2 regions of the Pseudomonas sp. J452 genome follow, and region 1 is predicted to be linked to the other one. Evidence: predicted binding sites of a transcription regulator. Region 1 holds the regulator's gene; the other holds the start of a gene.
The links. The regulator LexA, encoded in region 1, represses DNA repair genes until DNA is damaged. The targets are predictions, from matches to a motif close to CTGTNTNNNNANACAG.

Region 1 (5,205 bases):
CCGAACGTGAGGCTGCGCTATTCCATCTGTACGGCGCGTTGCTCGGGCTGTGCCATGAGATTGCCGGCTACTACCGTCTGCCGGAAGCCAATGTGCCGCGTGCCGAGTTGTTGCTGAATCAGGCTGTGTTGCAGGCGGCGCCGAGTCCTGAATTGGCCGAGCTGGTCGAGCTGGCACAGCAGTCGGAAACCTGGCTGGCGCAACTGCTGCAGGCCTACGCCAAGCTGTTCCAGCCACCACTGGCGCCGAAGACGGCCAAGGTCGATCCTACCTTGCCGCTGATCCAGGCGGTCAGTGTCGAAGAAGAAGTGCCGCAATTGGGGCGCGAAGAGCTGGAAGCCTGGCGTCAGCAGCTTAAGCAGCTGGCCCTGCGCTTTCGCGAGTCGCTCAGCGAGTGCTGAGTGCAAAGAACCTGTTTACGATCTTCTGAATTAGAGCCAGGCAAGGCCAAACGACCAACGGGAGTAACAGCCGCAGGCTGGCCCGAAGGGTGAGCGCCAGCGAATCAAACGGCCGAGGAAGCGCAGTTTACGAGCTGTAAATGAGCATGACTCGTTTCACTCGCCCTTCGGGTCGCGCTGAAGCGCGTTAGCCGCAAGCGGCTTGCGGAGGCCGTTTTTAACGCGGTATGGCCGCGAGTCAGGAGATCGCAAACAGGTTCTAAGGGATGGGTGGGCTAGGGCGGTTCTCCCTTGGCTGGTACACTGCCCATCTGATTGGAGAATTTTGCTATGCCTACATCCTTCCTGGAAATCGTTGAGCTTCCTGACGGCCGCATTGCCTTGCGTCGTGCCGAGGATGAGGAAACCCTGGTAACCCTGGATTTCTCCGCCGATGCCAAAGCCTTTTTGCAGGGGCAACACGTCGAAGTGGCCAAGGCCATGCTCAATGTCGGCGTGCAAATGGCCGGGCGCCTTGCCGAAGGCGATATGGAGCATGACGATCAGCCGCGGGTGCTGCACTGATCCAGCCCGCATGAGTGACGCTTGATCATTTCAGGCAAGCGTTAGCGCAATACCCTCTTGCACAGAAACATCTTCCACAGACTTCGGGTGGGGCAAGCTGCCCCTGGCCAATCAATCCAGACGAATATTCAGACTCTGTGCACTGCCCAGTCGGGCTGAGCAGCTCAGGCTCAGGCGTTGAGCTGGTTGCAGTTTGATCCAGCTGATCACGGTGTGGCTGCGGCCCAGGCGCAGTGCTTCACTGGCGAGATCGAAGCTGTTCTGTCCGGCGCGCGGCTGCAGCACCAGCAAGCGATCCAGGTTGAGACCGGCACTGCGCAGCCAGGCATTGGTCAAGCCGGCGGGTGGGGCGATAAGGGTCAGCCAGCGGGCGTCCTGATTCTGGCTCAGTTCGCGCAGTACCGGGCCCAGCAGGTGGCGGCAGTGATTCAGCGAGCCAGACAGCGATAGCTCGCTGAAGGGCTCTGACTCTTCTGCCCAGGAGGGCAGTTCAACGCTATCGGTGAGTTGAGGAACCAGGCTCTGGCCCAGGAAAGCTTCGAACAGCGGAAGTTGCGAACGATTCAGCGACTGCGGGAACTGCATGAAGCTCTCCTTACGGCCTAGTGGCGTATCACGTTAGCGACGGATTACACCGACACTCAAACCTTCGATGATCAGATCCTGTTCTTCCAGATTCACTTCGATCGGGGCGAACTCGGGGTTTTCGGCAATCAGCAGCACCTTGTTGCCGCTGCGCTGGAAGCGCTTGACCGTAACCTCGTCGTCGATGCGGGCGACTACTATCTGGCCGTTGCGGGCTTCGCGAGTGGTGTGCACGGCGAGCAGGTCGCCGTCGAAAATGCCGATGTCCTTCATGCTCATGCCGCGTACCCGTAGCAGGTAATCGGCACGTGGATGGAAGAAGCCGGGATTGATCTGGCAGGACTCTTCGACATGCTGCTGGGCCAGGATCGGTGCACCGGCGGCAACCCGGCCGATAATGGGCAGGCCTTCTTCTTCCTGCGCCTCCGGCTCGTAGCCAGGTATGCGGATGCCACGCGAAGCGCCCGGGGTCATCTCGATGGCGCCTTTGCGGGCCAGCGCCTTGAGATGTTCCTCGGCGGCGTTGGGCGACTTGAAACCCAGCTCCTGGGCGATTTCGGCACGGGTAGGCGGGTAACCGTTGGCTTCCAGGCAGCGCTTGATGAAGGCGAGGATTTCAGCTTGGCGAGGCGTGAGCTTGAGCATGATGGTGGTCTGTCTGTTTATACAGTTGCTGTGATTATATACAGTGATATTGGTCTGGCAACAGTCTTTTTTGCTCAGGGCAGTGTGGCCATTTCTGCCGCTTGCCGGCATTGCGCAAGGTTCTGCCAATCTGCTCTATGGTTAAATGCGTGACTGGTCAGCCATGAAAGGGCCTGTGAGGCTTGACAGGGCATCGGCCTGAAACGTATGTTTCAAACAAGTGTTTGTCAGGTGGATATTTCATGGCTCAGTCAGAAACAGTCGAGCGCATTCTCGATGCTGCGGAGCAGTTGTTTGCGGAAAAAGGCTTCGCCGAGACCTCTCTGCGCCTGATCACCAGCAAAGCTGGGGTCAATCTGGCGGCGGTTAACTACCACTTCGGCTCGAAGAAGGCGCTGATCCAGGCGGTGTTCTCGCGCTTCCTCGGCCCTTTCTGCGCCAGCCTGGAAAAGGAACTGGATCGCCGTCAGGGCAAGCCGGAGAGCAAGGCCAGCCTCGAAGAATTGCTGGAAATCCTGGTAGAGCAGGCGCTGGCAGTCAAACCGCGCAGCGGTAACGACTTGTCCATCTTCATGCGCCTGCTGGGTCTGGCGTTCAGCCAGAGCCAGGGGCACCTGCGGCGTTACCTGGAAGACATGTACGGCAAGGTGTTCCGTCGCTACCTGGTGTTGTTGCATGAGGCTGCGCCGCGCATACCGCCGCTGGAGCTGTTCTGGCGCGTGCATTTCATGCTGGGCGCCGCGGCGTTCAGCATGTCCGGGATCAAGGCGCTGCGGGCCATCGCCGAGAACGATTTCGGTGTGGATACCTCGATTGAGCAGGTCATGCGCCTGATGGTGCCGTTCCTCGCCGCAGGCATGCGCTCGGAGACCGGGGTCAACGATGAAGCGCTGGCCAGTGCTCAGCTAAAGCCGCGCGCCAAGGTAGCGGTCGCCGCGAAAGGCTGATTGCGGCTGTGCCCGAGCGGGCTGATCGGCTAAGCTAGCCGCCCATGTGCCCGCTCGATTTCCTGCATATTTCCATTGCTGATCAGTGCCTGTACGGCTTTGCCGACGGGCATTTGCTGCTGCGCCTGGCCGTCTCCACGGCGCTGAATGGGGCGGGGGAGCGCAGCGGTTCCAACTGCACGCCACGCGGCCGTCATCAGGTGCGGGCGAAGATCGGTGAGGGCTTGCCGCTGGGTGCTGTTCTGCGCGGGCGCCGTTGGACCGGTGAGGTCTGGTCCCCTGAGTTGCACCAGCAGTTTCCCGGTCGCGACTGGATTCTCACCCGCATTCTCTGGCTCAGTGGCTGCGAGCCGGGCATCAATCGCCTGGGCGCCGTCGATACCTTTCGCCGCTACATCTACCTGCACGGTACGCCGGACACCGAGCCGCTGGGTGTGCCGCTGTCCCATGGCTGCGTGCGCCTGCGCAACGCCGACCTGCTGCAACTTTTCCCCCGTGTGCCGCTGCACTGCGCGGTACTGATCGATGAGGCGCCGTGTCCCGCATGGGCGGCCGCCGATCTCGTTTAAGGACTATTCGTGAAGACTCCCCTGTATGGCTCCCTGATGCTGGACGTGCATGGCACCTGGCTGACCGCCGAAGACCGGCAGATCCTGCGCCAGCCCGAAGTGGGCGGGCTGATCCTGTTTGCCCGCAATATCGAAGACCCGCGCCAGGTGTGTGAGCTGAGTGCGGCCATCCGTGCCGTGCGCCCGGATCTGTTGTTGGCGGTGGATCAGGAAGGCGGTCGCGTGCAGCGCCTGCGTCAGGGCTTCGTGCGTCTGCCAGCCATGCGCGCGCTGGCCGATAACGACAACGCCGAGTACCTGGCCGAGCAATGCGGCTGGTTGATGGCCACGGAAGTGCTGGCGGTCGGCCTCGACTTGAGCTTCGCCCCGGTGCTGGATCTCGATCACCAGCGCAGCGCGGTGGTGGGTAGCCGTAGCTTCGAGGGTAATCCCGAGCTGGCAACTAAGCTGGCCGGTGCCTTCATCCGTGGCATGGCGGCGGCCGGCATGGCCGCTACCGGCAAACACTTCCCCGGGCATGGCTGGGCCGAGGCCGACTCCCACGTGGCCATCCCGGTGGATGAGCGCAGCCTGGAACAGATCCGCAGCAACGACCTGATTCCCTTCCAGCGCCTCAGCCAGCAACTGGCGGCGGTGATGCCGGCTCATGTCATCTACCCGCAGGTCGACAACCAGCCGGCCGGCTTCTCGCGGCGCTGGCTGCAGGACATCCTGCGTGGTGAGCTGGGTTTCCAGGGCGTGATTTTCAGCGACGACCTGTCCATGGCCGGCGCCCATGTGGTCGGCGATGCCGCCAGCCGCATCGAGGCGGCGCTGAGTGCCGGTTGCGACATGGGCCTGGTGTGCAACGACCGCGGCGCCGCCGAGCTGGCCCTGAGCGCCCTGCAGCGCCTGCAGGTGCAGCCGCCCAGGGGCCTGGCGCGCATGCGCGGGCAGGGCTTTGCCAGCACCGAATACCGCCAGCAGCCGCGCTGGCTGGCTGCCGTGGCCGCCCTGCGCGCCGCGCAGCTGATCGATTAAAGGATAAACGTATGACTGTCTACGCCATTATCGGCGGCACCGGCCTGACCCAACTGGAAGGCCTGACCCTGAGCGAAGAACTGTCGCTCGACACGCCCTATGGCGCCCCTTCGGCCGCCATTCAGCGTGGTGAGTACGCCGGGCGCGAGGTGCTGTTTCTCGCCCGTCACGGTCACCCGCACCGTATTCCGCCGCACCAGGTGAACTACCGCGCCAACCTCTGGGCGCTGCAGCAGGCCGGCGCCGAGGCGATCATCGCGGTCAACGCGGTCGGCGGCATTCATGCCGCCATGGGCAGCGGCCACCTCTGTGTGGCGCACCAGATCATCGATTACACCTGGGGTCGCGAGCACACCTACTTCGCCGGCGACATCGAGCACGTCACCCACATCGACTTCAGTTACCCCTATGACGAACCGCTGCGCGGCAAGCTAATCGACGCCCTGCAGGCGCTGGGCCATGCGCACAGCAGTC
Region 2 (5,205 bases), 940 kb from region 1:
GACGGTCAGTACCTGGCCGCGCTCGCCGAGGCGGCGCAGCAGCTGGCCGACCACTTCGGCAGTGGGGCCGCCGATGCCGACGTCGACTTCATCGAATACCAGGGTCGGTACGCGCGAGGTCTGTGCGGTGATCACCTGGATGGCCAGGCTGATACGCGACAGTTCACCGCCGGAGGCGACTTTGGCCAGAGACTTCAGCGGCTGACCGGGGTTGGCGCTGACCAGAAATTCGACCTGTTCCAGGCCATAAGGCTGCGGCTCTTCGGCGCTGCTGCCCTGCAGTTGAATGCTGAAGCGCCCGCCGGGCATGCCTAGGCTCTGCATCTCGATCTGCACGGCATCGGCCAGGCGCTTGGCGGCCTGCTGGCGCAGTTCGCTCAGCTCACTGGCCTTTTCCTGGTAATGACGGGCGTAGGCCGCCAGTTCTTCGGCCAGGCGTTCGCTGGCCTGGTCGTCGGCATTCAGGCCTTCCAGTTCTTCCAGCAGACGCTGCTGCAGCTCGCCGAGTTCGGTGGGCTGGATGCGGTGTTTGCGTGCCAGGGTGTAGATGGTGTCGAGGCGTTCTTCGAGGATCTGCTGGCGCTGGGGGTCGGCGTCGAAGTGGTCGATAAAGCGGTTCAGTTCGCCGACCGCTTCCTCGACCTGGATCTGCGCGCTGGCCAGCAGGTTGCTGGCTTCGCCAAGCGCGCCGGGCTGGCTGCTGAATGCGCCCAGGCGGTTGAGGCTGGCGGTCAGGGCTGACAGCACGTTGCCGGCATCGCTTTCGCTGCACAGGTCGAGCACCTGGCGGCAGGCGCCGAGCAGCTGTTCGGCGTTGCTCAGGGTCTTGTGTTCCTGTTCCAGCTGTTCTAGTTCGTTGTCGCCGAGGGTCAGGTTCTCCAGCTCTTCCAGCTGATAGCTGAGCAGTTGGTGGCGGGCGCGCTGCTCGTCGCTGGTCGAGGTCAGGCGCTGCAGCTCCTGGCGGGTCTGGCGCCAGCGCTGGGCGGCCAGCTGCACCTGGCGCGCCAGCTCCTGGCTGCCGGCATATTCGTCGAGCAGGCGGCGGTGGGTGTCCGGCTTGAGCAGCGACTGATGCTCGTGCTGGCTGTGGATGTCGATCAGCAGCTCGCCGAGGGCCTTGAGGTCACCCAGTGGGCAAGGTGCGCCATTGATATAGCCGCGCGAGCGGCCTTCGCTGGTGATCACCCGACGCAGGATGCACGGCCCGTCGTTATCCAGATCGCGTTCGCTGAGCCAGGTGCGCGCCTCGGGAATGTCGTCCAGATCGAAGCTGGCGAGGATGTCCGCCTTGTCTGCGCCGGGGCGCACTACGCCGCTGTCAGCACGATCGCCAAGGGCCAGGCCGAGGGCGTCGAGCATGATCGACTTGCCGGCGCCGGTCTCGCCGGTGATCACCGACATGCCGCGGGCCAGTTCCAGATCCAGGTGTTCGACGATGGCGTAGTTGTGTACGGACAGGTGCGCCAGCATGGAGATCGCTCCCAAAAGTTAACGGTCCAAAGCCTGCTGCGCGTCGGCCATGCGGCGTTGAAACTGGGCCCGGGCTGCTCATTTACCTTTCGTAAACTCCGCGCCCTCGCCCACTTTCGCCTTGCCTGACTCTAGCTCGCGAGGCTTTGAGCTTTTTGTGCTGTCTATTTATACAGTGTTTTGTTTTGTCCTGACAATAACCCTTGAAAGCCTGTGTTTGGGCCCCATATAGGCGGAAGAAACGCGGGCCATGACCCGCTGGCGTATTGATAGGAGGACCCAATGGCTGACGAACAGACTCTCGACCCACAGAATCCGCAGGACAATCCGGCACCCGAGGGGGCGTTTGGCGAGGATCTGATTGCCCGTGTGCAATCGCTCGAAGAGCAGCTGGCTGCTGCGCAGGATCAGTCTCTGCGTGTGGCTGCCGACCTGCAGAACGTGCGCCGCCGTGCCGAGCAGGATGTCGAGAAGGCGCACAAGTTCGCCCTGGAAAAGTTTGCCAACGACCTGCTGCCGGTGGTCGACAGCCTGGAGCGCGGCCTGGAGCTGTCCAGCCCCAGCGATGAGGCGATCAAGGCCGTGCGTGAAGGCATGGAGCTGACCCTCAAGCTGTTCCACGACACCCTCAAGCGTTACCAGCTGGAAGCGGTCGATCCGCACGGTGTGCCGTTCAACCCGGAGCACCACCAGGCAATGGCCATGGAAGAAAGCACCCATGTCGAGCCGAACTCCGTGCTCAAGGTGTTCCAGAAGGGCTACCTGCTCAATGGTCGCCCTGCTGCGCCCGGCCATGGTCGTGGTCAGCAAGGCGCCGAGCGCGCCGCTGCCGTCGATTGACGAGCAGGCTTGAAATCCGGGGCATAGGCCCCATCTATTAGTACAAGCGATTTAGTGCTGGCGCGGCCAAGCCAATCTATGGGCCGCGCAACCAAGGTTATAGACACAGTTTCGGGAGAGTAAAAATGGGCAGAATCATCGGTATCGACCTGGGGACTACCAACTCCTGCGTCGCCATTCTGGAAAACGGTAGCGTCAAGGTCATCGAAAACGCCGAAGGCGCGCGTACCACGCCGTCCATCATTGCCTACGCCAACGACGGCGAGATCCTGGTCGGTCAGGCTGCCAAGCGCCAGGCCGTGACCAACCCGCACAACACCCTGTACGCGGTGAAGCGCCTGATCGGTCGCCGCTTCGACGAAGACGTGGTGCAGAAAGACATCAAGATGGTCCCCTACAAAATCGCCAAGGCCGACAACGGTGACGCCTGGGTCGAAGTGAAGGGCCAGAAAATGGCACCGCCGCAGATCTCCGCGGAAGTGCTGAAGAAGATGAAGAAGACCGCCGAAGACTATCTCGGCGAGCCGGTCACCGAAGCGGTGATCACAGTTCCTGCGTATTTCAACGACAGCCAGCGCCAGGCCACCAAAGACGCCGGCCGCATCGCCGGTCTCGAGGTCAAGCGCATCATCAACGAGCCGACCGCGGCTGCGCTGGCCTACGGCATGGACAAGGGCAAGGGCGACCACACCGTGATCGTCTATGACCTGGGTGGCGGTACCTTCGACGTGTCGGTGATCGAGATCGCCGAAGTCGACGGCGAGCACCAGTTCGAAGTGCTGGCCACCAACGGTGACACCTTCCTCGGTGGTGAGGACTTCGACATTCGCCTGATCGACTACCTTGTCGACGAATTCAAGAAAGAGTCCGGCATCGACCTGAAAGGCGATCCGCTGGCCATGCAGCGCCTGAAAGAGTCCGCCGAGAAGGCCAAGATCGAGCTGTCGTCCGCGCAGCAGACTGACGTCAACCTGCCGTACATCACGGCCGATGCCAGCGGTCCGAAGCACCTCAACGTGAAGATTTCCCGCGCCAAGCTGGAAGCCCTGGTTGAAGAGCTGGTCACCCGTACCATCGAGCCGTGCCGCATCGCCCTGAAGGACTCCGGTCTGGACGTTGGCAGCATCGACGAAGTGATCCTGGTTGGCGGTCAGACCCGCATGCCGCTGGTGCAGCAGAAGGTTGCCGAGTTCTTCGGTAAAGAAGCGCGCAAGGACGTCAACCCGGACGAAGCCGTAGCCATCGGTGCTGCGATTCAGGGCGCCGTTCTGGCTGGCGACGTCAAGGACGTGCTGCTGCTCGACGTATCGCCGCTGACCCTGGGTATCGAAACCATGGGCGGCGTGATGACGGCGCTGATCGAGAAGAACACCACCATCCCGACCAAGAAGTCGCAGGTCTTCTCCACCGCCGACGACAACCAGGGCGCAGTGACCATTCACGTGCTGCAGGGCGAGCGCAAGCAAGCCGCGCAGAACAAGTCGCTGGGCAAGTTCGACTTGGCCGAGATTCCGCCGGCTCCGCGTGGCGTGCCGCAGATCGAAGTGACCTTCGACATCGACGCCAACGGCATCCTGCATGTCGGCGCCAAAGACAAGGCCACCGGCAAGCAGCAGTCCATCGTGATCAAGGCCAACTCCGGTCTGTCCGAGGAAGAAATCGAGCAGATGGTGCGTGACGCCGAGGCCAACGCCGAGGAAGACCGCAAGTTCGAAGAGCTGGTCACTGCGCGTAACCAGGGCGATGGTCTGGTGCACGCCACCCGCAAGATGATCACCGAAGCCGGCGACAAGGCCACGGCTGACGAGAAAGCGGCCATCGAGAAGGCGCTGGGCGAGCTGGAAGTTGCCGTCAAGGGCGACGACAAGGCGGCCATCGAAGCGAAGATGAACGCGCTGTCCGAAGTCACTGCTCCGCTGGCGCAGAAGATGTATGCCGAACAGCCGCAGCCGGGTGCTGCAGCTCAGGGTGCAGACCAGGCTCAGGACGCGGCCGACGATGTTGTCGATGCCGAGTTCGAAGAGGTCAAGGACAACAAGTAAGCCACGGCTTGCTTCCGTTCCAGCCTGCCGAAGCCTGGCTTCGGCAGGCGCGATTCGCCGCGCGGGAGCTTGCTCCCGCGTTGGCGTGTCTGGAGCAGACGAATTTAAAGGTGTTGATGTATGGCCAAACGTGACTATTACGAAGTGCTCGGTGTGGAGCGCGGTGTCAGCGAGGCGGAGCTGAAAAAGGCTTACCGGCGCCTGGCGATGAAGCACCACCCGGACCGCAATCCGGACGACAAGGCTTCGGAAGAGAAATTCAAGGAAGCCAACGAGGCCTACGAAGTGCTCTCCGATGCCAGCAAGCGCTCGGCCTATGACCAGTACGGGCATGCCGGCGTCGACCCGCAGATGGGTGGCGGTGGCGGCTTCGGTGGTGGCGGGGCGAACTTCTCCGACATCTTCGGTGACGTGTTCAGCGACTTCTTCGGTGGTGGTCGCGGCGGCTCGCGTGGCGGCGCCCAGCGTGGCAGCGACCTGCGCTACACCCTGGAGCTGGATCTGGAAGAGGCGGTGCGCGGCACCACCGTGACCATCCGCGTGCCGACCCTGGTCAACTGCAAGCCGTGCGATGGCTCCGGGGCGAAGAAGGGCACCAGTCCGGTGACCTGTACCACCTGCGGCGGCATTGGCCAGGTGCGCATGCAGCAGGGCTTCTTCTCGGTGCAGCAGACCTGCCCGCGTTGTCACGGCAACGGCAAGATGATCACCGACCCCTGTGGCTCGTGCCATGGCCAGGGACGTGTGGAAGAGAGCAAGACCCTGTCGGTCAAGGTGCCGGCTGGTGTCGATACTGGTGACCGCATCCGCCTATCGGGCGAAGGCGAAGCTGGTAGCATGGGTGGCCCGGCGG

Region 2: a site for LexA is predicted at 1,631-1,646, ahead of recN (DNA repair protein RecN). Genes of this name have one in related genera too.

The regions. Positions count from the first base shown of each region.
Region 1 covers NZ_CP088294.1:2,978,460-2,983,664, forward strand. The annotation lists gene LRS11_RS13465 (DUF6586 family protein) at 1-401, shown strand, start outside; gene LRS11_RS13470 (hypothetical protein) at 732-965, shown strand; gene sulA (SOS-induced cell division inhibitor SulA) at 1,077-1,550, opposite strand; gene lexA (transcriptional repressor LexA) at 1,584-2,195, opposite strand; gene LRS11_RS13485 (TetR/AcrR family transcriptional regulator) at 2,438-3,142, shown strand; gene LRS11_RS13490 (L,D-transpeptidase) at 3,187-3,711, shown strand; gene nagZ (beta-N-acetylhexosaminidase) at 3,733-4,731, shown strand; gene LRS11_RS13500 (S-methyl-5'-thioinosine phosphorylase) at 4,743-5,205, shown strand, end outside.
Region 2 covers NZ_CP088294.1:2,035,662-2,040,866, forward strand. The annotation lists gene recN (DNA repair protein RecN) at 1-1,470, opposite strand, end outside; partial or broken gene grpE (nucleotide exchange factor GrpE) at 1,753-2,323, shown strand; gene dnaK (molecular chaperone DnaK) at 2,436-4,352, shown strand; gene dnaJ (molecular chaperone DnaJ) at 4,473-5,205, shown strand, end outside.